2 regions of the Arthrobacter sp. SLBN-122 genome follow, and region 2 is predicted to be linked to the other one. Evidence: predicted binding sites of a transcription regulator. Region 2 holds the regulator's gene; the other holds the start of a gene.
The links. Region 2 encodes HrcA, which represses chaperone genes, less so after heat shock. Its sites were predicted from a motif close to TTNGCACTCGNNNNNNNCGAGTGCNAA; they were not measured.
Positions count from the first base shown of each region.

Region 1 (21,110 bases), 3.1 Mb from region 2:
ACGGCCGCCACCGGCGAACCCCAGGACCAGCGCGCGGACACCCTGATGGTGGTCCACGTCCCGGCCGACCGCCGGAACCTTTACCTCATCTCCATCAACCGCGACACCTGGGTGGACATCCCCGGTTTCGGCGGCGCCAAGATCAACTCTGCCCTGCAGAACGGCGGGATCGACCTGCAGACCGCCACGGTGCAGCAGTTGCTGGGAATCACCATCGACCACACCCTGATGCTCGACTTCGGCGGGTTCAAGATCCTGGTGGATGGCCTGGGCGGCATCGACGTCAACGTGCCGATACCCTTCCAGGCCAGCATCGAGACCCAGCACGTCTTCCCCCAGGGCATGAACCACCTGGACGGACAAGCCGCCCTGGAATTTTCCCGCGAGCGCTATGCGTTCTCCGACGGCGACTTCCAGCGGGTCCGCGACCAGCAGATCATGCTCCGCGCCATCCTTGCCCGCCTCACAGCCGGCGGCGCCCTGAACGACGTCAACGCGGTGCGGTCGCTGGTCGACTTCGCCTCCTGCTGCCTCACGGTGGACAGGGGATTTGATCCCGTCCAGGCAGCGATCCTGGCCTACAGCCTGCGCAACCTGGATGTGAACGCGATTGGCGGCATGACGCTTCCGACGGCGGGCTCCGGCTTCATCGCCGGGCAGTCCGTGCTGTTTCCCGATTACGGCGGCATTGCGGCTGTGGGCGCGGCACTCCGGGAAGGCCGGATCGGCGATTTCGCGGCGCCGTAAACGCGGCGACCATGCCGGGGCCGGTTTCAATGGCGACGCGCAAATGCGCTTTCGCCGCGCACATTCCTTTGCGCGGCCCGTATTTCGAGAGCGGCAGGGAAGGTGCGCGTCACAGACAAATGTGCGCGTCGAAGGGGCCCACGCACCTCTGCGCCGCCGCTGTTGTCCGTTATTTACCGCTGACCTTGGGTACGCCGCTGGTAGTGTTCCTGCATTCGGCAGAGCGAGCGGACGGGGTGATTTTTTGACCGGCGATTCTTCGAACGACGACGGGCTGACGGAGGCCGTCCAGGCGGCGGGGGCGGTGGAGCTGCTGCTGATCCGGCATGGTGAGAGCGAAGGCAACGTTGCGGCCACCGAGGCGCGGGAGGCCGGCGTGGAGGTCATCGAGGTTCCCGCCCGCGACGCGGACGTGGACCTGTCCGGAACAGGCAGGGACCAGGCCCAGGCGCTGGGTACTGCATTGGGCCGAACCGCCAGGCAGTTCCGTCCGGATGCGGTGGTCTCCTCCCCCTACGCGCGGGCCCGCCAGACGGCCGAGATTGCTGTTGAAACAGCTGGCTGGCCGCTGCAGGTACGGACGGATGAGCGGCTGCGGGACCGCGAACTTGGCATCCTGGACCGGCTCACGCGGCTGGGTGTGGAGAACCGCTACCCCGAGGAATCCGAGCGCCGGAACTGGCTGGGCAAGTTGTACTACCGGCCGCCGGGCGGCGAATCCTGGGCGGACGTGGCGCTGCGGCTGCGGTCGGTCCTGGCCGAGTTGAACAACCTGGACACGGGCCACCGGGTGATGCTGGTGTGCCACGATGCCGTGATCATGCTGTTCCGTTATGTGCTGGAGGGACTCAGCGAGCAGGAACTGCTGGACCTCGCAGCCACTGAGGCCATCCTCAATGCCTCAATAACCCGGTACGTCCGCCCCTCCGGCGTAGGGCCCTGGACCTTGGAGAGCTTCAACGTGGCGAACCACCTGGCGGAGCAGGGCGTCGCGGTCACCGAGCACGCGGGAGACACCAGTGTCCGGCCGCGGTGAGCCGTCCAGCGCCGCACTGGTGACGCCGTCACTCCTGCGCGGCTGGCCGCTGCCGGCGCCGGGCGAAGACAAATATTCGCGCGGCTCCGTGCTGGTGGTCGGCGGAGCCCGGGCCACGCCGGGGGCGGCCCTCCTGGCGGGTACTTCCGCCCTGCGTGCCGGGGCGGGAAAACTCACGCTCGCTGTTGCTGAGTCGGTGGCCGCGCAGCTGGGGGTGGCCCTGCCTGAATGCGGTTCCATCGGGCTCCCGGAAACTGCCGGCGGCTCGGTCAAGGCGGAGCTGGACCGTATCTCCCCGTACCTGGACCGGACGGACACCCTCCTGGTGGGACCCGGCCTCGATGACCCCGACCTTGCCGGCGAACTGTTGCAGGCATTGCTGGCGCGCGAGTCGGGCGGTGCTGATGCGAAAGGTGACGCTGACGGTAAAGGAGGCGCCGCCGTCGTACTCGATGCCTATGCGCTGGGCGCGCTGGTGCCGCTGGAGGACCAACTGGACCCCTGGCGCGGCCGGCTCATCCTCACCCCGAACCCCAAGGAAGCGGGGATCCTGCTGGGGCGGGACGTGGAGCACCTTGAGAAAGACCTTGCCGAAATCTCCGCCAGGTTCGGCGCCGTGGTCAGCTGCCAGGGACTGATAACCCAGCCGCCCGGGTTGAATCCGGGTGAGCCGGAACTGTGGAAAATCACCACGGGGTACGGCGGGCTGGGCACCTCCGGCAGCGGGGACGTGCTGGCTGGAGCCATCGCCGGGCTCCGGGCCCGGGGCACCAGCAGCGCCCAGGCCGCCTGCTGGGGTACCCACCTGCATGCAGCGGCGGCGGACCGGCTGGCCAGCCGGCTGGGGCCGCTGGGATTCCTGGCCCGCGAACTTGCCGACGAACTGCCGGCCCTGATGCTGGAACTCGGCACCTGACCGCAGACATGTGGATGGCCCCCGGCTGAAACCGGGGGCCATCGTGTCGGGAAGGTGAAGCCCAAGCTGCCGGTGCGCTGTCTGGCGCTGTGGCGTGCACAGAATGGCGAATCGCCCCAAAAAGGCAGTCAACGGATACGGCCGCCTCCCGATCCTGGAAAGGTCTATGCAGCGATTTCCTGCTTTGCCCCCTTCGTCTCAATCTCAATCTTGCGCGGCTTGGCCTTCTCCGCCACCGGGATCCGCAGCGTCAGGACACCGGCATCGTAGCTGGCCTTCACATGCTCGGTATCCAGGGTGTCGCCAAGGATCAGCTGGCGGCTGAACACCCCGCGCGGCCGCTCAGCCGCAATCAGCTCGGTGTCCTTGCCCGCCGGTTCCGGGCGCTCGGCCCGCACCGTCAGGACATTCCGTTCCACATCCAGGTCCACCGAGTCCGCCGTGACACCCGGCAAATCGAAGGCCACCACGAATTCCTGGTCCTCGCGCCATGCATCCATTGGCATCGCCGCCGGTCGTGCAGCCGTACCGAGGACCTGCTGGGCCAGCCTGTCCAGCTCGCGGAACGGATCGGTACGCATCAACATGGCTTCCCTCCTCGTAAGAGATATTGCAACAGTCACATCAGCCGATCTGTATTGGCTGATACAGATTTTTTAGCACTTGAGCGAAAGGTCTTCAAGGGGTTCACCCGTGGATTTTTGGAGGTTTTTTTGCGCCTGCAACTGTGATTGTCAGCGATGAGTGACAGCGTTCTCGTGGCGCCTAAGTAGGATCGAGCCATGAATCGCACCGACCGGCTCTACGCAATCGTCGAGGACCTCCGCGCCGCAGCGCCCCGGCCCAGAAGCGCCCGGCAGCTCGCCGGACGGTTCGAGGTCAGCTCCCGCACGATCGAGCGGGACCTCTCGGCCTTGCAGCAGGCCGGCGTCCCGATCTGGGCCGAACCCGGCCGGACCGGCGGGTATGTCATCGACCCGTCACACACGCTGGCACCACTTGGCTTCACGGTGGACGAAGCCTTCGCCGCGACGATCGCGCTGGGCATGCTTGCCTCGAGCCCGTTCGGTGGGCCAGCCGCTAGCGCCTTGCGCAAGGTCGCCGCCGTCATGGACCGAGGCCGCCTCAACCAGACGATCGAACTCGCAACCCGCGTGCATCTTCTCGAGGACGCGGCCACCGCCGCCGTTCCGCACGGATTCGCCGAAGCGCTCCGCTCGGGGACCGTGCTCCACATGCGGTACGGCGACCGCAATGGCGCCCAGACAGTCCGCGAGATCGAGCCGCTCGGATACGTCGAACGCAACGGGAACTGGTACCTCATCGCCTGGTGCCGAACCCGTGAAGGTGTCCGCGCCTTCCGAAGCGACCGGATCGTCACCATTGTGCCGACGGGCGAACGTCCGCCGCCCCGCGAGTATCACGCCAAGGACCTAAACATCCCCTATGGCGATCTCAGGCCCGCGTACGACGCAGACTAAATCTGCCGCAAAACACCGACAGGACGCTGTCGCCCGTGCACCGCACCATGGTCTGGTCGGGTCGAGCGATCCGACGGAAAGGACACCCATGAACTTCGCCTCGATCCGCATCATCACCGAGGACGTCGACCGGCTCGTACGCTTCTACGAACTCGTGACCGGAACGACCGCGACGCGGCCGGCTCCCGTTTTCGCCGAGTTCCGCACCGCTTCCAGCGTGCTCGCGATCGGCAGCCCGGCAACCGTTGCCATGCTGGGTCAGCAGGCCCCGCAGCCGGCGGCCAACAGGTCAGTCATCATCGAGTTCCTCGTGGACAACGTTGACCAGGAGTTCGCACGACTCCGTGACCGGCTCGAGGACATTGTGCTCGAGCCCACGACCATGCCCTGGGGAAACAGGTCCGTACTGTTCCATGATCCGGACGGAAACCTCGTCAACCTGTTCGCGCCACCGGGCAGTTGAGCGCGCCGATGCCTGTCAGTCCGGTGAGTCGCACCGCGGCCGGGACATACGGAAGAGGCCTCCCGCGCAGCTACGCGGAAGGCCCCTTTTGAAGTCCTGCCTATTCCGTCAGTCCCTGGTGGGGTCCGGACGCAAGGGTGCCGGGCCCGGATCCGGAACGGGCAGCGGCCCCGGCGGCTGCGGGGTGGGAAACGGATTCGGAGACGGGGGTCCCGGAGGTTGCGGCTGGGTGGGATCCGGCCGGGTGGGCTCGGGACCGGGTTCGGGCGGAAACGGCTCGGGTTCGTGCACTGGCGGGATGGTCATAAAATTCCCCTCTCACGCTGGGCGGATGTGCCTTGAACTGAACAGACTACGCCTGGAGCCCTCCGGCAACTACCCTCCCCGTCCCCGTTGCTCCATCACTTATGGTCCCTAAACTGCCCGCTTGGGAGCCATAAGTGATGGAGCATCGCGACGGCGGGACGGCCGTTCAGTTCCCCACTGCGCCCACCAGCCGGAGCCAACCACGCAGCTGGGCCGGGTCCGGCTCCCCGCACCGGAAGCCGACGTACCCGTCAGGGCGGACCGCGACAACGCCGCGGCCGGGGTGGCTGTCGAGGCGGTGGAGGTGCAGCAGGGAACCCCTTCCGGCAACCACGCGCAGGGTGGCGTCGTCATCCAAGGCGCCCGGGCCGGCGTCGCGCTCCAGCAACAGATGGATGCCGGGCACCGCGGTCAGTTCGTGAAGCCGGACGGCCCGCCCGTGGACCGTAACGGCCGCATCCGGCAGCCGGTCACCGGGGCTCGGCCACCCGTCCGCGCGGGGCGTTCCGTCCCGGGAAATGGCACTGGTCCGGTAGCGCACGAAGGGCTGGGCCAACAGCCGGATTCCCTGGGAGGTGAGCCACTGCCGGCGGAGCAGCAGCGGCAGGACCGGAGCGAACGCGGGCAGGAGGCTGCGGGCCAGCCGGGCCACCGGATGCGGCGAGGCTTCGCCGAAGAAGATGACATGCGTCAGCGCCAGCACCTGCCGGGCGGCAAGCCGCCGCTCCTGCCCGTAGGTTTCCAGCAGCTCCGGCAGCGGCCTTCCCGCCGTCGAGGCGAAGCCGAGCTTCCAGCCCAGATTGAGGCCGTCCAGGATGCCGTTGTTCATGCCCTGCCCGCCCGCCGGGGAATGGGCATGGGCGGCGTCGCCGGCAAGGAAGAGGGGATTGCTTTCGAACGTACTGGCCAGGCGGTGTTGCAGCGGGACCTGGGCCGACCAGCGCACGTCCCGCACGGCAGCGCCCAGCCCCGACTCCCGGAGCAGACGGGCCACTTCCTCCGGTGGAACGGGCGGACCCAGCTGGCCGTAGCGCGCTATGGGTTGCGGCAGCGCTGGCCGGGTGGCGAGCATGCGCCAGGTGGCCCCCTCACCCAGCGCAAAGAGGAAAGCCAGCCCCGCGCTTCCCACGGCCACGTGCAGCAGCCCGGGATCCAGGCGGCCGTCCAGTTCCACATCCGCCAGGACCGCTTCCACCCGGTACGGGCCGCCGCGCCACTGCGCTCCCGTGAAACTGCGGACCGTGCTGGACTGCCCGTCACAGCCGGCCAGGAACCGGGAGCTGTGGTGCCCGGAATGGTCGCGTGCATCATTGCCGCCAGCCCCGTGCAACTGCGCATGGACCATTCCAGCACCGGACGGCAAGCCTTCCGCCAGGCTGCGCTCACGTCCCAGGCCGCGGAACTCCACGCCCCAGTCCACCGGGACGCCCCGGGCTTGCAGCGCCTGCCAGAGCACGTCCTCGACGTCGGCCTGCCGGACCAGCGTCAGGTGCGGAAAGGCGGTGTCCGGGAGGTCCGCATGGCCCATCCGGGCTTCAATGACGCGGCGGCCCAGGTGGATGCGTGCTTCGGGCGTGGTGTCGGCACGGTTCAGCAACTCATCGGTCACGCCCAGCGGGCGGAGCCCCTCCAGTGCCCGGGCATGCAGCATCATGGCCCGGGAAGGCCGGGCCGGGTGTTCGCGCCGGTCCACCACCCTGACCGTGGCCCCATGTGCGTGGGCCTGGAGTGCTGTGGTGAGCCCGGCAGGACCGGCGCCCACCACTAAAACATCAGTGTCCGCCGTCGTGCCTTGCCTGCCAGGCATTCCCGCCCGGCCTCATCCCTGGCCCAGCAGCCGCCACCAAGCGTGATCGGGGTGGGCGGGCGACTCGATCAGGGCGGGGTTGGCGAGCAACTCATCGCGGCGCAGCCCGGGCAGGACCTTGTAGCTGATGGACCCGGGAACGCTGACCAGTTCCAGGACCCGCCAGAGTGCCGCGGCGTATTTGCGGGCGGGCGCGGCGCCGTCCCACTCGTACAGGCCGCGGTAGGCGCCGAAGGTGTCGTGGGCGCACCAGAGCTTGGAGACAAACCCCGGGAACCCGACGAAGAGCGGGGTGTTCAGCAGGCTTTCCGCCTCGAAAAAGCGGTGCGCCCGGCCACGGACCAGGCGGAGCGTGAAGGCCACCACCAGGACGCAGGGCTCCCCGGGTTGGCTGTCGACGGTGGTCTCCCGGTAGACCCCGCGAGGTGCTTCCGTCGGCAAAACGCAGCACCCGGCCCACGTTGCCCTTCGGGAGATGCACCTGCCTGCGGGCCAGCATGAGGCAGGACGTTCCCACGCTGCGGGCCACGGCCGGCCAGGCTTTGGCCCGGGGCGCCGGTCCGGTTTCGAGGTCCATGGCTTCTCCTATTCCTTGCACCGCCCTCCCAGCGTGGCGGGAACCGCGGGCAGGGTCCCAGAGTCTTTCGCCCCTTTCCGGCCGCCCCTTCTCCCCCGGTAGCGAACGGCCTGCCGACTTGTCCGGGGTGGTCTATATATTGAATCCATGACCTCCACCTCCCTACAGGATTCCACCGGCACTGCTATCCCGGCGCCCCCGGTTGCCAAGAAGATTCCCACCGAGCGCACCCATCACGGGGAGACGTTCGTGGACAATTACGAGTGGCTGCGGGACAAGGAGTCGGCCGAGGTCGTGGAGCACCTGCAGGCCGAAAACGCGTACCAGGAAGCCGTTACCGCGCACCAGGAGCCGCTCCGCGAGGCCATCTTCCAGGAGATCAAGGGCCGCACCCAGGAAACCGACCTTTCCGTTCCGCACCGCAAGGACGGCTGGTGGTACTTCAGCCGGTCCGCGGAGGGCAAGGAGTACGGCATCCACTGCCGGGTCAGGGCGCAGGACACCGGGGATGCCGTGGCCGACTGGACCCCGCCGGCCGTGGAAGCCGGGGTGGGGATCCCCGGTGAGGAAGTCCTGCTGGACGGCAACGTAGAAGCTGAAGGCAAACCGTTCTTCTCCGTGGGCGGCACAGCCGTCACGGTTGACGGCACCCTCTACGCCTACGCCGTGGACAACTCCGGCGACGAACGCTTCACGCTTCGCATCAAGGACCTCCGCACCGGCGAACTCCTGCCTGACGTCATCGAGAACATCTTCTACGGCGTGGCGTTCTCCCCGGACGGCACGCGCCTCTTCTACACGGTGGTGGACGAGGCCTGGCGCCCGTACCAGGTGAAGGCGCACGTCCTGGGCACTCCCGTGGCCGACGACGTGGTGGTGTACCAGGAGGATGACGCCGCCATGTGGTTGGGCTTCGAGCTCTCCGCGGACCGGCGTTACCTGGTGCTGGGCATCGGGTGCTCGGAATACAGCGAAACCAGGGTGCTGCGCTTCGACGACCCCGAACAGGCCGTCATCACGGTGATCTCCCGGAACGAACGCATCCTGTATGAGGCCGAGCCTTTCCTCCTGGAAGGCCCCAACGGCGAAAAGGCCGAGAAGATCCTGCTCACGCACAACCACGGCGCCATCAACTCCATGGTCTCCTTGGCGGACCCGGCCGAGCTGGACAAGCCGCTGGCGGAACAGGCCTGGCAGACCGTCGTCGAACATTCCGGCGACGTCCGGGTCAACGGCGCCGGCGTCACCGCCACGCACCTCATCGTCTCCATCCGCAAGGACACCATCGAGCGCGTCCAGGTGATGGGGCTGGCCGGGCTGGGCACGCCCGCACAGCAGGCGCCCGTTGAGCCGGCGTTTGACGAGGAGCTCTACACCGCGGGTGTGGGCGGTTCCGACTATGAAGCCCCCGTAATCCGGCTTGGCTATACGTCCTACTTCACGCCGTCGCGCATCTACGACTTTGTGCTCCCCACCCTTGACCAGCCCAGCGGCGAGCTGCTGCTCCGCAAGGAAAGCCCTGTGCTGGGCGGGTATGACGGCAGCGACTACGTGGCCACGCGGGAATGGGCCACGGCAGGTGACGGCACGCGCATCCCGCTGTCGGTCCTGCGGCATAAGACCGTGAAACAGGATTCGACGGCGGCCGGCCTGGTCTACGGATACGGCTCCTACGAGATGAGCATGGACCCCGGCTTTGGCATCGCACGCCTGTCCCTGCTGGACCGCGGTGTGGTGTTCGTGATCGCCCACATCCGGGGCGGCGGCGAGCTGGGCCGGCACTGGTATGAGGACGGCAAGAAGCTCACCAAGAAAAACACCTTCACCGACTTCGTTGACGCCACCGATTGGCTGGCGAACTCGGGTTGGGTGGATCCCTCCCGTATCGCCGCGCTGGGCGGTTCGGCCGGCGGGCTCCTGATGGGCGCCGTGGCGAACATGGCACCGGAGAAGTACGCGGCCATCGTGGCGCAGGTGCCGTTCGTGGACCCGCTCACCAGCATCCTGGACCCGGACCTGCCGTTGTCCGCCCTGGAGTGGGAGGAGTGGGGCAACCCCATCACGGACCCCCAGGCCTACGCCTACATGAAGTCCTACTCCCCCTATGAGAACGTGCGCGAGGTGGCCTACCCCAAGATTGCCGCCGTGACGTCCTTCAACGACACTCGGGTCCTCTACGTTGAGCCGGCCAAGTGGGTGCAGGAACTGCGGAACAAGACCACCGGCACCGCGCCGATCGTGATGAAGATCGAGATGGACGGCGGCCACGGCGGCGCGTCCGGCCGGTACGTCCAGTGGCGGGAACGGGCCTGGGACTACGCCTTCATCGCCGACGCCCTGGGCGCCACCGAACTACTGCCGGGCGCCGGCCTGAAGTAGGACTGAAGCGTACGACGGCGGGCGGGTCCCGCCGTCGTGGGCTTTCCTTTGCCCGCGCCCCAGCAGGCAGGGCTTCAGGTCTGCGGGTGCTCCACCAGCCATTCAGCGAGTGTTTCAAGGTTGGCGCGGACGGTGCGTCCCTGGGCGCGCTCCACCAGCGGATCGGCGACCTTGCCAAAGATGCCGCCCAGGCCGGAATCTGCGTCAATCCGCTGGGTGACGCGGGTGCCGCCATCGGCCGGTTCAAGGGTGAATGACACCGTGAAGTTCAGCTTTCCTTCAACGGAGCGGGACACCATTCGCCGTGGCGGCTCGAACTCCACCACCTCGACAGTCCAGTCGAAGCGCCGGCCCATGATCTTGCTTGTTCCCCGTCCCCGGCTTCCCCTCCCCACGGGGCCACCCCCCACCTGCTCAGAGGCGGTGACCGAGGAGTCATAGACGGCGATGTTTTCGAACTTCGACAGGAAATCGAAGACTTCCTGCGGCGGCCGGGCGATGACAACGGATTCTTCTACTACTGGCATCGGATTCTCCTGAACAGCACCTGCTGCCGACGCGGCTCGTCCGGCAGGTAGGCACAGCGCCAGCTTGGACCGCTGCCGTGTCACTGTCAATGCGCCAATAAGCTAACCATGCTTACTATTGTGGGGCACTTGTTTTCCGCAGGGACCAGAGGAGCGGGCATGTCATTAAGCAAGGGAACGCACGTGGAGTGGAACACTTCGCAGGGCAAGACGCACGGCAAAATCGTGGAAAAGAAGACCAGCGACTTCGACCTGGACGGCAATACGCACCGCGCCACTGAGGATGAGCCGCAGTACGTGGTGGAGTCGGAGAAGACCGGTGCCCGTGCGGCCCACAAGGCATCCGCGCTGACTGAGAAGAAGTAGCGCCGTGCCTGTCCAGCATGAGGTGGTCATCATCGGCGGCGGCAATGCCGGCATTTCGCTGGCCGCCAGGTTGCAGCGCTACGGCGTCAAGGACGTGGCGGTGATCGAACCACGGGACCACCACCTGTACCAGCCGCTGTTTTCGCACATCGCAGGCGGCCGGGCCCAGGCCAAGGAAGCCGTCCGGCCCCAGCAATCGGTTGTCCCCCAGGGCGTCACCTGGATCCGGGACGCGGCGGCGGGCGTGGACGCCGATGCCAACACCGTCGCCTTGGAGTCCGGGGCCTCTGTGGCTTACGGCCAGCTGGTGGTGTGCCCCGGGCTGCAGTATGACTGGGATTCGGTTCCGGGGCTGGCCGAGGCCGTGCACTCGCCGCATGGCGCCTCCCATTATGAGTTCGATCTTGCCCCCAAGGCCTGGACGCTGCTCAGCGGAATGACCTCCGGCACCGCCGTTTTCACGATGCCAGGGGGACCCATCAAGTGCGGCGGCGCGGCCCAGAAACCCATGTACCTTGCCTGCGACTACTGGCGTGAACAAGGGGTCCTGGACAAGATCCGGGTGGTGATGGTGCAGCCCTACCCCACGGTGTTCGGGGTTCCGGAAGTGGACCGTGAGTTGGACCGGAAGATCGCCGAGTACGGGATCGAACTGCGGACCAACAGCGAACTAGTGTCCGTGAGCGCTGCAGGCCGCAGGGCAACCATTCGGGACAACGCCGCAAACACCACCGAGGACCTGGCCTACGACGTCCTCAATGCCGTCCCGCCACAGTCGGCCCCGGACTGGCTCAAGGCCACGGATCTGCCGGCCGGCGGTGACGCGGGCGGCTTCGTGGAGGTGGACCGGCAGACGCTCCGGCACCTGCGCTACCCCAATGTGTGGTCCCTGGGTGACGCCGCAGGAACCACCAACTCCAAATCGGGCGGCGCGCTGCGCAAGCAGACCAAGGTGGTGGCGAAGAACTTGGTGGCGGCCCGGAAAGGCAAGCCGCTGCCGGCGAAGTACAACGGTTACTCGGTGTGTCCGTTCACGGTGTCAAGGGACACCGTGGTTTTCGCCGAATTCGACGACCGGTACCGGCCCATGCCCACCGTTCCCCGGGTTCCCACCTGGAATGAGAGCAAACTGTCATGGCTCGTGGACCGGGACCTGTTTCCGAAGATCTACTGGAACCTGATCCTCAAGGGCCGGGCGTAAAACCTAGCCGGCGGAACCGATCCGCCACTCATCGGCGAGGATGGCGTAGGTGAGCTCGGTGGCCCACTGGCCTTTGTAGTGCCACTTGTCGATGTGCCGCGCCTCCAGCCGCATGCCCAGCCGGCCGCACAGTGACGCCGACGCCCCGTTGAGCTCGTCCAGCCGGGCTTCAATCCGGTGCATGCCCAGCTCCTTGAAACCCAGGTTGAGGACGGCCCCCGCGGCCTCCGTGCCGTAGCCCTTGCCGCGGGCTCCAGGCGCCAGGGTCCACCCCACTTCGCCCTGGCCGCGCCCCGGCAGCCATTTGAGCACCACTTCACCCTGCAACCCGGGCTCATCCGCCGCCTCAATGGCAAGGGCTACCCAGTCGCCTTCCTTTTCGAAGACAAAGTTGGCGTACCGGCCCACCCGCTCCATCGACTGCGTGTAGCTTTTGGCCGGGCCCGGCAGGAACCGGGCGGTCTCCGGCAACGAGTGGTAGGCGTGGAACGCGTCCAGGTCACCGCCGTCAAACCGGCGAAGGACCAGCCGTTCGGTGCGGATCGGCAGGGAGATCTCAGGCATGGATCGAGGCTAACCCTTGGTTCATCGGTTGCTCCAAAAACGTCGTTTTGGGCGCCCAAAAGGACCGTTATGGAGCAGTCGATGATCCGACGACGGCGGCTGTCGCCTCTGCGATGGCACGTTCCTCATCCGTGGGCACCACCAGGACGGGAATCGCGGAGGACGGCGTGGAAATGACGCGCGGCTCCTTTGACCGCTCGGCGTTCAGGCCGCCGTCGAGCTCGATGCCCAAGGCGCCCAGCTTGTCCGCCACCAAAGCACGGAACTGCTGGGAGTTCTCGCCGATGCCGGCCGTGAACACCAGCGCCTTGGCCCCGCCGACGGCCACGTGGTAGCCGCCGATGTATTTGGCCAGGCGGTAGGACGCCACCGCGAGGGCCATCGCGGCCTTCCCGTCACCGGACTCGGAGGCTTCCACCACCGAGCGCATGTCATTGTTGCCGGCCAGGCCCTTCAGCCCCGATTCCCGGTTGAGCATGGTGTCGATGTCCTCGGGCGTCCAGCCGGCGCGGCCAAGGAACACCAGGATGGAGGGGTCCAGGTCGCCGGAGCGGGTGCCCATGACCAGGCCCTCGAGAGGGGTGAAGCCCATGGAGGTGTCCACGGACCGCCCTCCACGGATGGCGGTGACGGAGGCGCCGTTGCCGAGGTGGGCGATGACGCCGTCGAACTCCTCGATGGGGAGGTCCAGCAGCGCGGCCGACCGGCGCGCCACGTACTCGTGCGAGGTCCCGTGGAAGCCGTAGCGGCGGATGCCGTGGTTGGTGTACAGCTCGTCCGGGACTGCGTAGCGCCAGGCGTGCTCCGGCAGGGTCCGGTGGAAGGCGGTGTCGAAAACGGCCACCTGCGGCATTGTGGGCCACTTTTTGGTGATGGCACGGATGCCCAGGACGTTGGCGGGGTTGTGCAGCGGGGCCAGCGGGTTGAGGCGTTCGATGGCGCGGGTGATCTCGTTGTCCACCAGCACGGGTTCGGCGAACCGCTCGCCGCCGTGGACCACCCGGTGCCCCACCGCGGCCAGCTCGAGGTCGCCCAGCTCCTGGTGGATGGCCGCGTCCACCTGCTCCAGTGCCTCCGCGTGGTCCCGCGGGCCCACGATCTCGCCGTCTCCGCCGCCGCCGTTGCCCATGCCGATCTTCTCGATCAGCCCCTCGGTGAGGACCGTCCCGGCCGTCACATCACGGACCTGGTACTTCAGGGACGACGAACCGGAGTTGATGACGAGCACGAGCATGCGGGGCCTCCTCAGCCTGGCGTCTGCAGTTCAACCCCCACTATATGTGCCGCGCCGCGCGGCTGATTCCTTGCGGATCGGGCGCGGCTGTGCCTATGGTCGGCGGACAAGGCTGGACCACGCCGAGAGGACAATTCCATGACGAACGAGCCCAATTCGATCGACGAGAACGACCCCACCAACACGGGATCCAGCAGCACGGCCCCGCTCAACGCCCAGCCGGACTCGGGCAGCAAGAATGATCCCACGGGCGTGGAGGGCGCCAACCCGGCCCTGGACGACACCGGCCACGTCAAGGCCGCGGAGACCGGGGAAGCGCCGGAGGCACCGGAGAACCGGGAGGACCTGGACCTCACGCCGCAGGGCCTCTCGGACGAAGCTGCCAAGCAGGAGGACCCGGAGAGCCTGGCCAAGCCGGACAACAGCTAAGGACACCAGCGCAAAAAGTACGACGCCGGCACTTTCCAAAGTGCCGGCGTCGTATTTTTTGCGCTGTGGCAACTACGCCCGGGCCCCCTGCCGCTGCGCGGCCAGGTAAGCGAACAGCCGGCGAAGGCCGAACGACCATTCCGGAAGCTCCTCGCACGGGCCCACCCTGTTCACCAGGGCACCGAGGTGCCGGCTGCGGATGGTCACCAGGTCGCCGTGTTTGTGCGTGAAGCCCTCCCCCGGCACATCGCGGTCCTGCGTTGGGGCGAACAGCGTCCCCGTGAAGAGCGCGAACCCGTCCGGATACTGGTGGTGCTTTCCATAGGTCGCGGCCACAAGCTCCTCGAACGGCCTGCTGATCCGGGCAACGCTGTTCCGGCCCTCCAGCAGGTAGCCGTCCGGGCCCTCAACGCGCAGGAGGATCTCCTCATCGCGCAGCGTATCCAGCGTGAAGGCGCCGTCGAAGAGCCGGATGAACGGGCCCAGCGCGCTGGAGGCGTTGTTGTCCTTGGCCTTGCCCAGCAGCAGCGCGCTCCTGCCTTCCACATCGCGCAGGTTCACGTCGTTGCCCAGCGTTGCGCCCACCACGTTGCCGGCGGAGGTGGCGATCAGGACCAGCTCAGGCTCGGGGTTGTTCCAGGACGAAAAGGCCGGGATCCCGATGCCAGCTCCCAGGCCCACCGAGGACAGGACCGGGGCCTTGGTGAAGACCTCCGGGTCCGGGCCGATCCCCACCTCCAGGTACTGCGACCACAGGCCTTCGGAGATCAGGACGCGTTTGGCCTCGGCGGCTTCCGGCGATCCCGGCCGCAGGGCGGAGATGCTTCCGCCCAGGGCGCGCCCCACCAGTTCCCGCACTTCGGCTGCACGTCCAGCGTCACCGGCACAGCGCTCCTCGATGACCCGCTCGATCATGCTGTCCACGAACGTGACGCCGCAGGCCTTGATGACCTGGAGGTCCACGGGGGCCAGCAGCCTGGTCCGGGTGCTGTCGCCCGCCAGGGAAGCGTTGACGACGGCGGCCGCCTCCCACCGCGGTTCCGCCAGGCTGGGATCCGCGAGGGCGGAGCGGACGGCGGCTGCCGGGTCCGGGAGCTCCAGGAGCTCCGCGACGGTTCCGGCCACGCGGTGCAGATCAAAGATGCTGCCCCCGCTGACGGCGACAACGCGCGGGCCGCCACTCTCCACATCCCAGACCCGCCCGATCAGCAGGGCCTGGTCCGCATCCTCGGGAAGGACTCCCTGGACTTCTTCAGGGCTTATGGCGTTCACTGCTTGTCCTCCCTGGCGGCCACGGACCCGGCCGCGGGGACGGACGGGCGCTGCCAGACGCCGTCGACCCTTTGCGGCACCTGCCAGGGATTGTTATCCCGCAACGGTTCAGGCAGGCGCTGCGCCGGGAATGACTGGTACGCCAGGGGCCGCAGGAAGCGGCGGATCGCTGCCGTCCCCACCGAGGTGGTGTTTGAGGTGGTGGCCGGGTAGGGCCCGCCGTGGTGCTGGGCGTAGCTGACGGTGACCCCGGTGGGCCAGCCGTTCCACAGGACCCTGCCGCTGATGTCCGCCAGCCTGGCGGCGAGCGCGTCCACGTCGTCCTCAGCTTCAGCCTGCAGCGTGGTGGTCAGCTGCCCTTCCAGCAGCCCCGCCAGGGCCGGCAACTCGGATTCGTCACCGTATTCGACCACCAGGCTGGCCGGGCCGAACATTTCCTGGCGGAGCAGCTCCGGGTTCTTCCGGACGTCCGTTGCGGTGGTGAGCAGGACCGTGGGGGCCGGTTCCTCGGCAAAGTTGCCTTCCACCAGGACCTCAACGCCGCCGCTGTCCCGGAGCCGGGTAACGGCACCGGCGTAACCATCGTGCAGGCGGGGGCTGAGCAGCCGGGCGGGGGTAAACCCTGACAGGGCCTGCTCCAGCTCGCGGCGGATGCCATCAGCCTGTCCCGCGGGGATGAACAGGAGCCCGGGCTTGGTGCAGAACTGGCCCATTCCCAGAGTGAATGAGGCAGCGTAGCCGGCAAGGATTTCCGCCCGCCGGGTTGCCCAGGCCTTGCCCGTGACGAAGACGGCGTTGATGCCGCCCAGTTCGCCGAAGAACGGGATGGGTTCCGGGCGGGCAGCGATGCGGTTGAGCAGAGCCCGGCCGCCGGCCGTGGAGCCGGTGAAGCCGATGGCCTTGACCAGGGAGTGGTCAACGAGTGCCTCGCCGGCCTGCCGTCCGGTCACCATAGCGAACAGGCCCGACGGCGCCCCGGCACTTTCCAGCGCGTCGACCACCGTGCGCACGGTCCGGGCAGCAAGCCGTGCGTGCGCGTCGTGCGCCTTGTGGACCACGGCGCAGCCAGCGGCCAGGGCCGACGCGCTGTCCCCGCCCATCACGCTGAACGCAAAGGGGAAGTTGGAGGCACCGAAGACGCCAACGACGCCGAGCGGAACGTTGCAGCGCCGAAGGTCAGGGCGCGGGCCCATGGGCCAGTCGGGATCGGCGTGGTCGATGGTGGCGTCGAAGTGCTCACCCTGGCGGATTTCCGCTGCGAAGAGCCGCAGCTGGAACACGGTGCGCTTCAGTTCCCCTTCCAGCCGGGCCGCCCCAAGGTGCGTTTCCGCGACGGCGGTCTCCACCAGCCCCGCAGCATCCTGCTCCAGGCCGGCGGCAATGGCGTCCAGCCATGATGCGCGCCGCTGCGGGTCCGCCAGCCGGGCCTGTTCGAAGGCACGGTGGGCGGCAGTGACCGCCGCGTCCAGCTGCCCCACGGTGGTGGGGTCGGCAAGGACGGCAGTTCCTTCCGGCGCCGTGTTCATCGGCCGGCTCCTGCTGCCGCGGCCACCGAGCCACCGGTGACGGCGGCTCGGGTGCCCACTTCCTGCCACCCTGCACCGTTGGGGAATTCCCAGCGGGTGCGGGAGGCGGCAAACATCTCGGCGCCGGTACCGGGAAGTGCGGGGGCGGCATAGCGGCCGTCGATGATCCGGACGGGTTCGGCGAAGTGCTCGTGCAGGTGGTCAACGAATTCGATCATGCGGTTTTCCTGGCTGCGGGCCACCACGGCGTAGTCGAAGAAGGAGAAGTGCTGGACCAGTTCGCACAGGCCCACTCCCCCGGCGTGGGGGCAGACGGGAACCCCGAATTTGGCCGCGAGCAGCAGGATGGCGATGTTCTCGTTGACGCCGGCCACTCGGGTGGAGTCAAGCTGGAGGACGTCGATGGCACTGGCCTGGAGGAGCTGCTTGAAGACAATCCGGCTCGCCACGGCCTCTCCGGTGGCAACCCGAACCGGGCTGACACCCCTGCGGATCTCGGCATGGCCCAAGATGTCGTCCGTGCTGGTGGGCTCTTCAATCCAGTAGGGGTTGAATTCAGCCAACTGGTTGACCCACTCAACGGCCTCGGACACTTCCCAGCGCTGGTTGGCGTCGATCGCGATGGGCAGGGCGCCCACGGCCTCGCGGGCCAGGTCCATGCGCCGGCGGTCATCGTTGATGTCACCGCCCACTTTGAGCTTGATCATGGAAAAGCCCTCCGCCGCCGCTTCCTTGCTCAGCCGGACCAGCTTCTCGTCGCTGTAGCCGAGCCAGCCCGGGGAGGTGGTGTAGGCAGGGAAGCCGTCAGCCTTGAGGGCGGCGATCCGTTCGGCCTTGCCTTCCTGGCCGGCGCGGAGGATCTCCAGTGCTTCCTCGGGGCTGAGGGCGTCCCGGGTGTGGGTGAAGTCCACCACGCTGACCAGTTCCTCGGGCGTCATCTCGGCAAGGAGGAGCCAGAGCGGCTTGTTTTCACGGCGGGCGCGGATGTCCCACAGGGCGCTGACCAGGGCGCCGCACGCCATCTGGGTGACGCCCTTTTCGGGACCCAGCCAACGGAGCTGGGAGTCGTGGACCAGGAGCTTGGAGGCGGCACCCAGGTCAGAGATCAGCTCGTCGATGTCGCGGCCCACCAGAAGTCGTGCGTAGGCGTCAATGGCCGACGTCAGGATGTCATTGCCGCGGCCGCAGCTGAAGACAAAGCCGTGGCCCTCGTCGCCCGCATCAGTGCGGATGACCACGTAGGCGGCGGAGTAATCGGGGTCGACGTTGACCGCATCGGAACCGTCAAGTTCAAGGGATGTGGGAAAACGGACGTCCTGGGTCTTGACGGACGTAATGGAAGGCATGGATCTCAACTTTCGGATGGCAGCTGTGAGGGAAGGGGAAAGATTCGATTCCTATACGAATTTCTAAAATCATATAGGACATGTGATCCAGGTCAAGGCCTGCCTGTCATTCAACGTCGCGGCAAAGGGCCAAAAAAGCCCCGGCCTTCCACAGGCCGGGGCTGGGCCGCCGCATGCTAGCCGGTGACAATCCGCCGCCGCGGCGGGCCGCTGTCCTCCAGGGGAGCAAGTTCGCCCTCGAAGGCCTTGGCAAACCTGTCGAAGGAGTTGCGGATGTGGGTGGTCATGGCCGCCTCGGCCCGCTCGGGATCGCAGGCCTCGATTGCCTCGCGCACGGCGGTGTGCTCAGCGACGGTGATGGCGCCGTCCACGTCCGCAGGGTAGAGCCTGAAGGTGTGCAGGTGGCAGTGCGTCTGGGCAAAGGCGTGCCGGACCACCGGGTTGCCGGAGGCGGCCAGGATGGTGTCGTGGAAGCGGGTGTCGTGGGCCACCAGATCCTGCCGCAGGTCCCTGCTGCGCTTCATGGCGTCCCGGAAGCCTGCCAGCTCCCTTTCCAGCGTCCCTGCCGGATTGGCCAGGCGGTCCACCGCAGCCGCACGCGCTGCCCAGGGTTCCACCAGGAGCCTGAACTCGAACAGCGAGCGCAGTTCCGGCAGGTCCAGGAGCGGGGTGGTGCTGTAGCCCCTGCCGGGGTTGTAGACCACCAGGTTGTCGCCCTCGAGCCGCTGGAGCACTTCGCGGACTGGAGTCTGCGAAACCCCCAGGCTCCGGGCCACGGCATCAATGTTGATGCGGGTCCCCGGGGCAATTTCGCCGTCGAGGATGGAGGCGCGCATGGCCGTATAGACGTCGGGCACGGCCGCCTTGCCGCGCGGAACTTCGGATGGTTGACGTGGGGGCACGCGGTTACCTCTTGCACTGGATTGGACTGGCGCCGGCAGAATCTGCGCCGGTTTGGACTGCCAGTGGTTGGTCGGGAGCTGCTGGGGGAATCATAAGCCACGCATCACCGGCGGCTCCGATAAGGGGCTTTTCGAAAGCAACACTTGATCTGGATCACAATATCTATATGATTAACCAGATTCCTATATGATTTTGGCGCTGATATCTTCCGCGTCTCCCCTCCGCCCGTGCGCACCGCACCCGAAGCCATGTATATGTCGAAGGAGACCGCATGACTACGCTCGGAAGTAAGACATCCATTGCCAACCAGGCCCGGCAGCCCCGCATGATGACCCGCAAACGCTGGGTCATCATCTGGCTCGCCTTCATAGGCCTCAGCATCAACTACCTGGACCGTTCCAGCCTCAGCGTTGCCCTGCCGTTCATGGGCAAGGATTTTGAACTCACCGCCACCCAGCAGGGGCTGATCTTTGCGGCCTTCTTCTGGGCCTACGACTTCTTCCAGCTCGCCGCCGGCTGGTACGTAGACAAAGTGGGCCCCCGCCGCTCGTTCTCACTGGCCGCCGTGTGGTGGTCCGTCTTCACCATGGTCACTGCCGCGGCCTCCAGCTTCTGGTCACTTTTCGCGGCCCGTTTCCTCCTGGGTGTCGGCGAGAGCCCGGCCCCCAGCACGGCGGCCAAGGTGGTAGCCACCTGGTTCCCGGTCCGCGAACGCGCCTTCGCCACCAGCATCTGGGACTCCGGCTCGCGCGTCGGGGCAGTCATCGCCCTGCCGATCGTCACCCTGATCGTCGCCTTCACTTCCTGGCACGCGGTGTTCATCATCATCGGCGTCCTGGGCATCATCTGGGCCGCCGTCTGGTGGAAGTACTACCGCAGCCCGGAGGAGCACACCGGCGCCAATGCCGCCGAAATCAGCTACATCCAGGAGGGCGGCGCCCGCGGCGCGGCAAGCGATGACGAGGGCGCGGCCAAACTCCCCTGGCGTTCGCTCTTCAAGTACCGCACCATCCTGAGCATGATGTTCGGCTTCTTCTGCCTGAACAGCGCCATCTACTTCTTCATCACGTTCTTCCCCAGCTACCTGGTCAAGGAACGCGGCTTTGACCTGCTCAAGCTGGGCTTCTTCGGCGCCATCCCCGGCATCTGCGCCGTCCTGTTCGGCTGGCTGGGCGGCTACCTTGCCGACCGTGCCGTCCGGGCCGGGTCCCCGGTCAGCAAGGTCCGTAAAACGGCCATCGCCGGTGGCCTGGCGGGCGGTTCCGTGATCATGTTTGCGGCACTGGTTCCGGAAGCCTGGATGGCACTGGCACTGCTGTCCGTCGCCTACTCCAGCCTCACCGTGGCGGCAACCGGCATCTGGTCGCTGCCGGCGGACGTGGCCCCCAGCTCCCGCCACGTCGGCTCCATCGGCGGGTTGCAGAACTTCGCGTCCAACCTGGCCGGCATCTTCACGCCCATCCTGATCGGCGTGCTGGTTGACCAGACCGGATCCTTCGTGGCGCCGCTGGCCGTCATCGGCGCAGTCTCCCTCATTGGCGCAGCCAACTACCTGTTCGTCATCGGCAAGATCGAGCCGCTGAAGGTCCCGGCAGCGGCCTAAGTATTCCCGGCCCTAAAGAAAAGGTCGACGCCGGCACTTGCGAAAGTGCCGGCGTCGACCTTTGTGCGTGGTGTCCTAGGAGGCCGGCTGCGCCTGGGCCGAAACTTCGGCCTGAACGGCCCCCTCGGCCGGCCCCGGGGCCTGCGCCTGGATGGCCGTGATGGCCACCGTGTTCACGATGTCCTCCACGGTGCAGCCGCGGGAGAGGTCGTTGACCGGCTTCCGCAGCCCCTGCAGGACGGGGCCCACGGCCACGGCCCCCGAGCTCTGCTGCACCGCCTTGTACGTGTTGTTGCCGGTGTTCAGGTCCGGGAAGATGAACACCGTTGCCTGCCCTGCCACCGAGGAGCCCGGCATCTTGGACGCGGCGATCGAGGCGTCCACGGCGGCGTCGTACTGGATGGGGCCCTCAACTGCGAGGTCCGGG
Region 1 is NZ_VFMS01000001.1:982,871-1,003,980, forward strand. Features, by position in the region: gene FBY36_RS04670 (LCP family protein) at 1-747, shown strand, start outside; gene FBY36_RS04675 (histidine phosphatase family protein) at 992-1,783, shown strand; gene FBY36_RS04680 (NAD(P)H-hydrate dehydratase) at 1,767-2,699, shown strand; gene FBY36_RS04685 (Hsp20/alpha crystallin family protein) at 2,864-3,286, opposite strand; gene FBY36_RS04690 (helix-turn-helix transcriptional regulator) at 3,482-4,180, shown strand; gene FBY36_RS04695 (VOC family protein) at 4,269-4,643, shown strand; gene FBY36_RS04705 (FAD-dependent monooxygenase) at 5,116-6,756, opposite strand; gene FBY36_RS04710 (hypothetical protein) at 6,769-7,197, opposite strand; gene FBY36_RS04715 (S9 family peptidase) at 7,481-9,712, shown strand; gene FBY36_RS04720 (SRPBCC family protein) at 9,787-10,239, opposite strand; gene FBY36_RS04725 (DUF2945 domain-containing protein) at 10,399-10,605, shown strand; gene FBY36_RS04730 (NAD(P)/FAD-dependent oxidoreductase) at 10,610-11,806, shown strand; gene FBY36_RS04735 (GNAT family N-acetyltransferase) at 11,810-12,370, opposite strand; gene FBY36_RS04740 (acetate kinase) at 12,438-13,604, opposite strand; gene FBY36_RS04745 (hypothetical protein) at 13,743-14,033, shown strand; gene FBY36_RS04750 (fumarylacetoacetate hydrolase family protein) at 14,106-15,305, opposite strand; gene FBY36_RS04755 (aldehyde dehydrogenase (NADP(+))) at 15,302-16,831, opposite strand; gene FBY36_RS04760 (enolase C-terminal domain-like protein) at 16,828-18,177, opposite strand; gene FBY36_RS04765 (GntR family transcriptional regulator) at 18,354-19,079, opposite strand; gene FBY36_RS04770 (MFS transporter) at 19,352-20,683, shown strand; gene pta (phosphate acetyltransferase) at 20,759-21,110, opposite strand, start outside.
Region 1: FBY36_RS04685 (Hsp20/alpha crystallin family protein) is a predicted target of HrcA. The motif match lies at 3,356-3,382, and genes of this name have one in related genera.

Region 2 (9,734 bases):
GCTGACCGGATGCTGCAGTCCACCGGAGTGGTCCAGGCCCGGGACATGAAGGCCCAGTACCTGGACCGGATGGACATCGAGCGTGAACGCGGCATCACCATCAAGTCCCAGGCCGTCCGCATGCCGTGGGAGGTGGACGGCGTCAGCTATGCGCTGAACATGATCGACACTCCCGGCCACGTGGACTTCACCTACGAGGTGTCCAGGTCCCTGGCGGCCTGCGAGGGCGCAATCCTGCTGGTGGACGCAGCGCAGGGCATCGAGGCCCAAACGCTCGCAAACCTGTACCTGGCCATGGAAAACAACCTCACCATCATCCCGGTGCTGAACAAGATCGACCTGCCTGCGGCGCAGCCCGAAAAGTACGCAGCCGAGCTGGCAAGCCTGATCGGCGGGGATCCGGAGGACGTCCTGCGCGTCTCCGGTAAGACCGGCGTCGGTGTGGAAGCCCTCCTGGACAAGATTGTCCGCGACCTGCCTGCGCCGAAGGGCGACCCCGATGCGCCGGCTCGTGCCATGATCTTCGACTCGGTCTACGACACCTACCGCGGCGTGGTGACCTATGTCCGCGTCATGGACGGCATGCTCCACCCCCGCGAGCGCATCCAGATGATGTCCACCAGGGCCTCCCACGAGTTGCTGGAAATCGGCGTGAGCTCGCCGGAACCCACACCCTCCAAGGGCCTGGGCGTCGGTGAAGTGGGCTACCTCATCACCGGCGTGAAGGACGTCCGGCAGTCCAAGGTGGGCGACACCGTCACCAACCTGGCCAAGCCGGCAGCCCAGTCGCTCCCCGGTTACGCCGATGCCAAGCCGATGGTGTTCTCCGGCCTGTACCCGCTGGACGGGGCCGATTACCCTGTGCTCCGTGACGCCCTCGAAAAGCTCATGCTCAACGATGCCGCGCTGGTGTACGAACCGGAGACCTCCGCTGCGCTCGGCTTCGGCTTCCGCGTGGGCTTCCTGGGCCTCCTGCACCTTGAGATCACCCGCGAACGCCTGGAGCGCGAATACAACCTCGACCTCATCTCCACGGCGCCGAACGTGGAGTACGAGGTAACCCTTGAGGACAAGAAGGTAGTCCGGGTGACCAACCCCAGCGAGTACCCCTCCGGTAAGATTGCCGAGGTCCGCGAGCCCATGGTGTCCGCCACCATCCTGGCGCCCAGCGAATTCGTCGGTGCCATCATGGAACTCTGCCAGGCCCGCCGCGGCGTCCTGGGCGGCATGGACTACCTCTCGGAGGACCGGGTGGAAATCCGTTACCGCCTGCCGCTGGCTGAGATTGTGTTCGACTTCTTCGACATCCTGAAGTCGAAGACCCGGGGCTACGGCTCCCTGGACTGGAAAGCCGACGGCGAGCAGGTTGCCGATCTGGTGAAGGTCGACATCATGCTCCAGGGCGAACAGGTGGATGCCTTCAGCGCCATCACCCACCGGGACAAGGCGTACGCCTACGGCGTGATGATGACCGGCAAGCTCCGTGAACTCATCCCGCGGCAGCAGTTCGAGGTGCCCATCCAGGCAGCCATCGGCTCCAGGATCATCGCCCGCGAAAGCATCCGTGCCATCCGCAAGGATGTGTTGGCGAAATGCTACGGCGGTGACATCTCGCGTAAGCGCAAGCTGCTGGAGAAGCAAAAAGAAGGCAAGAAGCGCATGAAGATGGTGGGGACGGTGGAGGTGCCGCAGGAGGCGTTCATCGCCGCCCTGACCACCGACGAATCAAAGGACAAGGCCAAGAAGAAGTGATCACCGCGCAGCGGGGGGCCCGCTGATGCCCAGCGTTCTTCCCCTCGGTGACCCGGCGCCGTCGGACGGTCTGCTGCCTCCCCAGGCAGCGGAGGGTGCGGCGGACCGGGCGTTCGGCTTGTACGTCCACATCCCGTTTTGCGCTGTGCGCTGCGGCTACTGCGACTTCAACACCTACACCGCCACGGAACTCGGCGGCGGGGCCTCCCAGGATGCGTATGCCGGCACGGCAGCGGCAGAGGTGGCGATGGCAGCGAAGGTCCTCTCGGCGTCGGGCGTTCCTGCCCGGAAGCTGGGCACCGTCTTTTTTGGCGGCGGCACACCCACGCTGCTGCCCGCGGACGATTTGGCCATGATCCTTCGGGCTGCCATCGACCAGTGGGGCATTGAGGACGGCGCCGAGGTCACCACGGAGGCGAATCCGGATTCCGTCACACCCGAATCCCTTGCCGTCCTGAAGGAAGCCGGCTTCACTAGGGTCTCCTTCGGCATGCAGTCCGCAGTTCCACATGTCCTGAAGGTCCTGGACCGCACCCACACCCCGAGCCGGGTGCCGCAGGTGGTGCAGTGGGCGCGCGAGGCAGGACTGGCTGTCAGCCTGGACCTGATCTACGGGACGCCGGGGGAGTCGCTGGCCGACTGGCGCCACTCCCTGGAGACCGCGCTCTCCTACGGGCCGGACCACATCAGCGCGTACGCGCTGATCGTCGAGGAGGGCACCAAGCTGGCCGCGCAGATGCGCCGGGGCGAGGTTCCCGGAATTGACGACGACGACCACGCCGATAAGTACGAGCTCGCCGACCAGCTGATCACCGAGGCCGGACTTGGTTGGTACGAGGTCAGCAACTGGGCCCGGACTCCGGAACAGGCCTGCCGCCACAACCTGGCCTACTGGCGGGGTGACGACTGGTGGGGAATCGGGCCCGGCGCGCACTCGCACGTGGGCGGGGTCCGCTGGTGGAACGTCAAGCACCCGTCGGCCTATGCGAACAGGCTGTCCCAGGGGCTCTCGCCCGCCGCCGGCCGGGAAACCCTGGACGCGGAAACCAGGAACCTGGAGCGGGTCATGCTGGAAGCGCGCCTGCAGTCCGGCCTTGACCTCTCTACGCTTAGCGCCGGTGGACGGCACGAGGTGGCCGGGCTTATCGCCGACGGCCTCGTGGATCCTGCCGCTGCGTTCCGCGGCCGACTGGTCCTGACCTTGAAGGGCAGGCTGCTGGCAGACGCAGTAGTCCGCCGGGTCCTGCCGGACTGACCCCAAGGGCCGGGCCCACGCCGGCAGGGTTCCCTGGCCGAAGCGAAGCGAGGCTAGGATGCCGCTGGGTGGGCCCACTGCGGCGAGGGCCCGAGCTTGCGAGGGCTGGGAGCCGGTGGGGATTACTTGATCCAGCGCAGGTTGTACTGGTAGCGGTGCGGCTGGCCCCGGTTGACGTGGATCCCGGCGGCGACGGAGAAGCACGTGAGCGCCACCCAGATCAGTGTGGCAATGACCGCGAAAATGTTCCCGACGTAAGGGATGAACACCAGGATGTTGGCCAGCACGGCGGCAATGGTGGGCGGCAGGCTGAAGTTCAGCGCTTCCTTGGACTCCTGGGCGGTGAACGGGCCGCGGTCCCGGAAGATCAAATAGATCAGCAGCGCGGGGATGCAGCCCAGGATCCCGCCGAAGTGCGCGAGTGTTGCCCACTGGCGGTCTTCGCTGGCCGTAAGCGGCAGGGCATTGGCGGGGACGCCATGGTACTCGGAACGGCCCTGGCCATCCCTGTGATCACGTGCGTTTTCTGCCACAGTCTGTTCCTTCGAAGGTGCAAGTGGTGCTGGGTACGGATTCCGGCGCATGCAGAGCGTGAAAACGCGTGCAGTGCCGGAAAAATGCTGCAGTGCCTCAAATAAGGAACCGCACTACCAAGAATACTGGGTCGCGGGCGGCCCGCCGCCCTTCAGGGCACGGTCAGGAAATCGATCACTTCTTCAACCCTGCCCAGCAGGGATGCTTCGAGGTCTGCATACGTGCGCACGGCGCCCAGCAGTTTCTGCCACCCAAGGCCGATATCTTCCTTGGTCGCGTGGGGCCAGCCGAACGCCTTCAGGATCCCGGTTTTCCAGTCCTGCCCGCGGGGGACGGCAGGCCATTTGTCGATCCCAAGGACAGCGGGCCGGATCGCCTGCCATACGTCCACGTACGGGTGTCCAACAATCAGGACGTTCCCGGCGGCACCCGGGGAGGCCATGACGGCTTCCGCGATGCGGGACTCCTTGGAATCGGGAACCAGGTGGTCCACCAGGACGCCGAGCCGCCGGCCGGGCCCGGGGCTGAAGTCCGCCACGGCTGCGGCGAGGTCGTCAATGCCGTGCAGGGGCTCGACGACGATGCCTTCCACCCGGAGGTCGTCTCCCCAGACTTTTTCGACCAGTTCGGCGTCGTGCTTGCCTTCCACCCAGATCCGGCTGGCTTTGGCTACCTGGGCCCGCTGTCCGGCCACCCGTACCGATCCCGACGCCGTCCTGCCCGCTGCCGGACCCGCCGCGGTCCGCGGCGCCGGCGGCATCAGCCGGATGGGCTGGCCTTCAAGGAGGAAACCGAACCCAAGACGGAAGGAACGGGACTTTCCCCGCCTGTCCTCCAGCGCCACCACATGCATCCCGCCGGATTTCTCCACACGGGTCACGGCACCCACCCAGCCGGACTGCACTTCCTCGAGCACCATTCCGCGCTCCACGGGAACCTCGGGCAGTTCCGTCCGCGCGGGAGCCGATATGCCCCGTGGGCCCCAGTTCTGGTAATCCATGGATTCGATCCGCCTAGCGCTAGGTCCTCAGCCCCGGAATTTCGCCCGGAGCGGTACCAATGCTAACAACGGGCCGAGGCATAATAGACTGTTAGCACTTGGGCATGTCGAGTGCTAACAGTGGGTTGCATCGGGAGGGGCATGCGCCCCGAACCATGGGATGGAGGTGGAGAGTGAGCGAGCCACGCAAGCTGGAAGTACTGCGGGCCATCGTGGAGGACTACGTCCACTCCCGCGAGCCGGTTGGGTCAAAGGCCCTGGTGGAGCGGCATCATCTTGGTGTTTCCAGCGCCACCATCCGCAACGACATGGCTGCCCTGGAGGATGAGGGGCTGATCACCGCCCCGCATACCAGCGCCGGCCGGATTCCCACCGACAAGGGCTACCGGCTTTTCGTCGACCAGATCTCCGCTGTCAAGCCGCTCTCCGCCGCTGAACGCCGCGCCATCCAGTCCCTGCTCGAAGGCGCGGACGATCTCGACGACGTGCTGGAGCGTACGGTCCGGCTGCTGTCCCAGCTGACCAACCAGGTTGCCGTGGTGCAGTATCCGCACCTGAGCAGGGCACTTGTCCGCCATATCGAATTCGTCCTGCTCGCCCCCCGCAAGGTCCTTGTGGTCCTGATTGCCAACAGCGGCAAGGTGGAGCAGCGGGTGATCGACGTCGGGCAGGACCTCGGCGACGACGCGCTGGCTGAACTGCGTACCCGGTTCCTTGGTGCGCTGGGGGGAACACCGCTGAGCCAACTGGCCCAGGCGCTGCCCGCCGTCGTGGCCGCAGCCCCGCACCAGCAGCGGCAGGCGGCACACGCACTGGCGCTCGGGCTGGAGGGCCTGGCACAAAACAGCCGGGAAGAGCGGATGGTCATGGCAGGCACCGCCAACCTTGCCAGATCCAACGTGGACTTCCCCCTCAGTATCGGCCCTGTGCTCGAGGCGCTTGAGGAGCAGGTGGTGATGCTGCGGTTGTTGAGCGAAATGGCCCAGGACCACCGCGGCGTCGCTGTCAGCATCGGAAGGGAGAACCCGTACGACGGCCTTGCCGAAGCCTCCGTCGTTGCCACCGGTTACGGTCCGGACAGTGCCGCGAAAGTAGGGATCCTGGGGCCCACCCGGATGGACTATCCCACCACCATGGCCGCCGTCAGGGCAGTGGCGCGCTACCTTTCCAGGATTTTGGGGCCCTGACTCTTAGCCGCCGGAGCCTGCTCCGGCCGGGAAGCAAGAGCCGGGCCGCCGAATTGAATTGCAGTACAACAAGGAAGAGATACGTATTTTGAGCAGCCACTATGACGTCCTTGGAGTCTCACCCGAAGCTACGGGCGAAGAAATCAAAAAGGCCTACCGCAAGCTGGCCCGCACCCTTCACCCTGACGTAAACCCCGGCGCAGACGCGTCAGAGCGGTTCAAGGCCGTAACCCACGCCTACGAGGTGCTTTCGGATCCCCAGAAGCGCCGGATCTATGACACCACGGGCAACGAGAACGGCACCGACAACGGCTTCGGCGGAGCAGGCTATGCGGGCCAGGGGTTCGCGTTCCAGGACATCTTCGACACCTTCTTCGGCGCCGGCGGCACGTCCGGTCCGGCCTCGCGTGTCCGGCGCGGCCAGGACGCCCTCATCAGCGTTCGGATCGACCTCCGGGACGCCGTGTTCGGCGTCAACAAGAAACTCGAAGTGGACACCGCCGTGGTCTGCCCCACCTGCGACGGGTCCTGCTGCCGCCCCGGCACCCATCCTGAACGCTGCGACATCTGCGGCGGCAGCGGCCAGGTCCAGCGGGCCGTCCGCTCCATCCTCGGCCAGGTCATGACGGCCGCCCCCTGCGGCACCTGTGAAGGTTTCGGCACGGTCATCAAGGACCCCTGCAACGAGTGCAGCGGCCAGGGCCGTATCCGCAGCCGCCGCTCACTGACCATCAAGGTTCCCGCCGGCGTGGCCACTGGAACCCGGATCCAGCTCTCCGGACAGGGCGAAGCCGGCCCCGCGGGCGGTCCGGCCGGTGACCTCTACGTGGAGATCCGCGTCAACAACGATGCCACCTACGTGCGGGAAGGCGACGACCTGCACGCCACTCTGCACATCCCCATGACGGCGGCTGCCCTGGGCACGGACGTCAGCCTGGAAACCTTTGACGGCACCCAGGAGATCGACGTCAAGCCAGGAACCCAGTCGGGGGAAATCATCACCCTGCGCGGCCTCGGTGTCACACACCTCAGGGGATACGGCCGCGGCGACCTGAAGGTCCACCTCCAGGTGGACACTCCGGGCAGGCTCGACCCCGCACAGGAGGACCTGCTGCGCCAGCTGGCCAAGGTCCGTGGCGAACAGATCACCGAGGGCAAGCTTGCCGCCAGCGGCGGCATGTTCGCCAAGCTCCGGGACCGGCTCGGTAACCTGTAGCGGTGAGCAACCCCGTCTTCTTCACAGCCGCCGGTTCGCTGGACGGCATGGCTGCCGGTCAACTCTTCGTCCTCGAGGGGACGGAGGCGCGCCATGCCGTCACCGTCAAACGGCTGTCCCCGGGCGAAGCGGTGGACATTGTCGACGGGGCCGGCACCCGGATGACCGGGAAAGTCGTCTCTGCCGCCCCCTCCGGTCTCGAGGTGGAGTGCGGGACCCTTACCGTGGAAGACAGGCCGGACATCCGGCTGGTGCTGGTACAGGCCCTGGCCAAGGGCGACCGCGACGAACTTGCCATCGAGACGGCCACCGAACTGGGCATCGACGCGGTCGTACCCTGGCAGTCCGAACGTTCCATCGTCCGCTGGAAGGGTGACCGTGCCGCCCGGGCGCACGCCAAATGGGAGTCCACCGTATCCGCGGCCGCCAAACAGGCCAGACGTGCCCGGATTCCCGAGGTGCGGCCTGCCGTCGACACTGCAGGGCTTTCAGCTGCCGTGGAAGCGGCGGACCTTGCCGTCATCCTGCACGAAGACGCCGTACGGCCGCTGCGCACGGTCCTTGAGGGATGGCAGTCGACTGCTGGCGCGGGACCCCGTGAAATTCTGCTGGTCGTCGGCCCGGAGGGCGGCATCAGCCCGCGCGAAGTAACCAAACTCTGCGATAAAGGCGCCGTGACCGCCCTCTTGGGGCACCATGTCCTGCGGTCCTCCACCGCCGGGCCCGCCGCCGTCGTGCTTGCCAGTGACGTCCTTGGCCGCTGGACGGCTACCGGACCCTAAAGGACCTGGTGTCCTCGTTCCGGTCCGGTTCCCCGCCGGAACCGGCCTGGGCCACCCGCAGCACGTAGTCGCCGGGCGGAAGGTTCAGGGCCAGCGTGAAGACCCCGGCCTGCCCCTGTTCCGCCCCCGCCGTGGTTTCTCCGGTGAGGAAAGGTGCCTTGCTGCCTCCATCCGGTGACTGCAGGATCTGCCAGCGGAGCTTGGCCCCCGGGGACGTGCTGCGGCCAGTGATCTTGACGCTGCCCCCCGCAACCTCGGCGCTCTCCTGCGGGTCAATGATCCAGACCGGGGCCACCAGGCCGGCGGCGCGGGTCATCAGCGCGCCCAGCTGGACGCTGCCAAACGCCACGTAGTCGGTGTGGCCGTCCACAAGTATCCGGACCCGGATCTGCTGGCCCGTGTCGATCAGGCCGGAACTGGCGGCCGCGGCGGTTGCCGTGTAGATCAGTTGCTGGATGGCGCGGGCAGCCATGTCCGCGTCGAGATTGCTGTTGAAAGCGTCGGCTGAAACATCCACCGTGATGACGTCCTTGCCGGAAATCGAGGTGGCCAGTTTGTCCGGGTTCTGCCAGGGCGTGAAGAAGTCAGGGTCCAGCGGCTTCTCCGACATCATGGCCCGGAGGGCGCGGGTGACAGGGTTCTCCTGCTCCGGGACATCGCGGAATTCGCGGTAAAGGAAGATGTTCCCGCCGCTGCGGCCGATCCAGTAGACCGGGGCCTTGTTGGAGGACTGCGTGGTTTCCAGCGGGGCGCTGGTGGAAAGCGTATTTGGCATGGTGCCGCCCGTGGCCGGAACCGAGGCGATGGTGCCGGTGGGGGTGGGACCGCCCTCGGCCGTGCATGCCGCCAGGACCGGAACCAGAACCAGGACTCCTGCCAGGACGGCGGGGCGCAGGCGGCCCATGGGTCGTCCAGCCCTTTCGGGCGCAGAGGTTTCCGGCACTGTCCTGCCCTTGTCCTTTCCTGGGTGGCGGGCCGATCCCCCTGGCGGCCTGGTGTTCCAGCAGATGCTGGATTTCCAGCATTACACAATGGCGCTGCCGCTCCGGCGCTCTTTGCCTTCTCCACCGCAACTGCAACGGGAACGATATGAGGCCGATATGAAGTTGATACCTAAGGCCGCCCCAGAGCCCCCGTGAGGCTCCTTGCCCATGTTCCATGTTCGAGGTTCCACTGCGGCCGGATATCCGGCCTGGTCCGGTGCTGGCGTAAGATGGAGGGATCGCTGGGGCAAGGAGCACCGGGCAACGGGCGCCGGCATCAGCCAAAGCAAACAAGTGATGTCGATCTTCGAGGGGACCACAGGCCTGCGGGCCAGCACCATGACTGAATCAGCAAATGGTAAGCGCCGGCTCAACACGGGCGACGGCGGTCCGGGGGAATTCCCGCACTCCCTGCCCGGCACCCGGACGGAAGTGGTCCTCTTTGAGAACTCCGACCAGATGGTTCAATCACTTGGCAGCCATGATGAGGCCCTGAGGTTTATCGAAGAGCAGTTCCCGGACGTCAACTTCCATGCCCGCGGCAACGAACTGTCCATCAGCGGCCCTTCAGGCGATGTGCCCCGCATCATGCGGCTCCTCCAGGAAGTCCGCGGCCTGGTGGCCCGCGGCACAGTCATCACGCCTGCGGTGCTGCAGCAGCTGGTGTCCCTCCTGCGCACCCAGTCGCTGCAGAATCCTGTGGACGTGCTCACCCATGACATTCTCTCCAGCCGCGGCAGGACCATCCGGCCCAAGACGCTGAACCAGAAGAACTACGTTGACGCCATTGACGCCAACACGGTGATCTTCGGCATCGGCCCCGCCGGCACCGGCAAGACCTACCTGGCCATGGCCAAAGCGGTCCAGGCGCTGCAGCAAAAAGAGGTCAGCCGGATCATCCTTACCCGACCCGCCGTGGAAGCGGGGGAGCGGCTTGGCTTCCTCCCCGGCACGCTGAGCGACAAGATCGATCCCTACCTCCGGCCGCTGTACGACGCCCTGCACGACATGATGGACCCCGAGTC
Region 2 is NZ_VFMS01000001.1:4,135,518-4,145,251, reverse strand. Features, by position in the region: gene lepA (translation elongation factor 4) at 1-1,752, shown strand, start outside; gene hemW (radical SAM family heme chaperone HemW) at 1,778-3,007, shown strand; gene FBY36_RS19015 (DUF4870 domain-containing protein) at 3,130-3,540, opposite strand; gene FBY36_RS19010 (DUF3097 domain-containing protein) at 3,693-4,541, opposite strand; gene hrcA (heat-inducible transcriptional repressor HrcA) at 4,715-5,728, shown strand; gene dnaJ (molecular chaperone DnaJ) at 5,817-6,944, shown strand; gene FBY36_RS18995 (16S rRNA (uracil(1498)-N(3))-methyltransferase) at 6,947-7,726, shown strand; gene FBY36_RS18990 (GerMN domain-containing protein) at 7,713-8,630, opposite strand; gene FBY36_RS18985 (PhoH family protein) at 9,049-9,734, shown strand, end outside.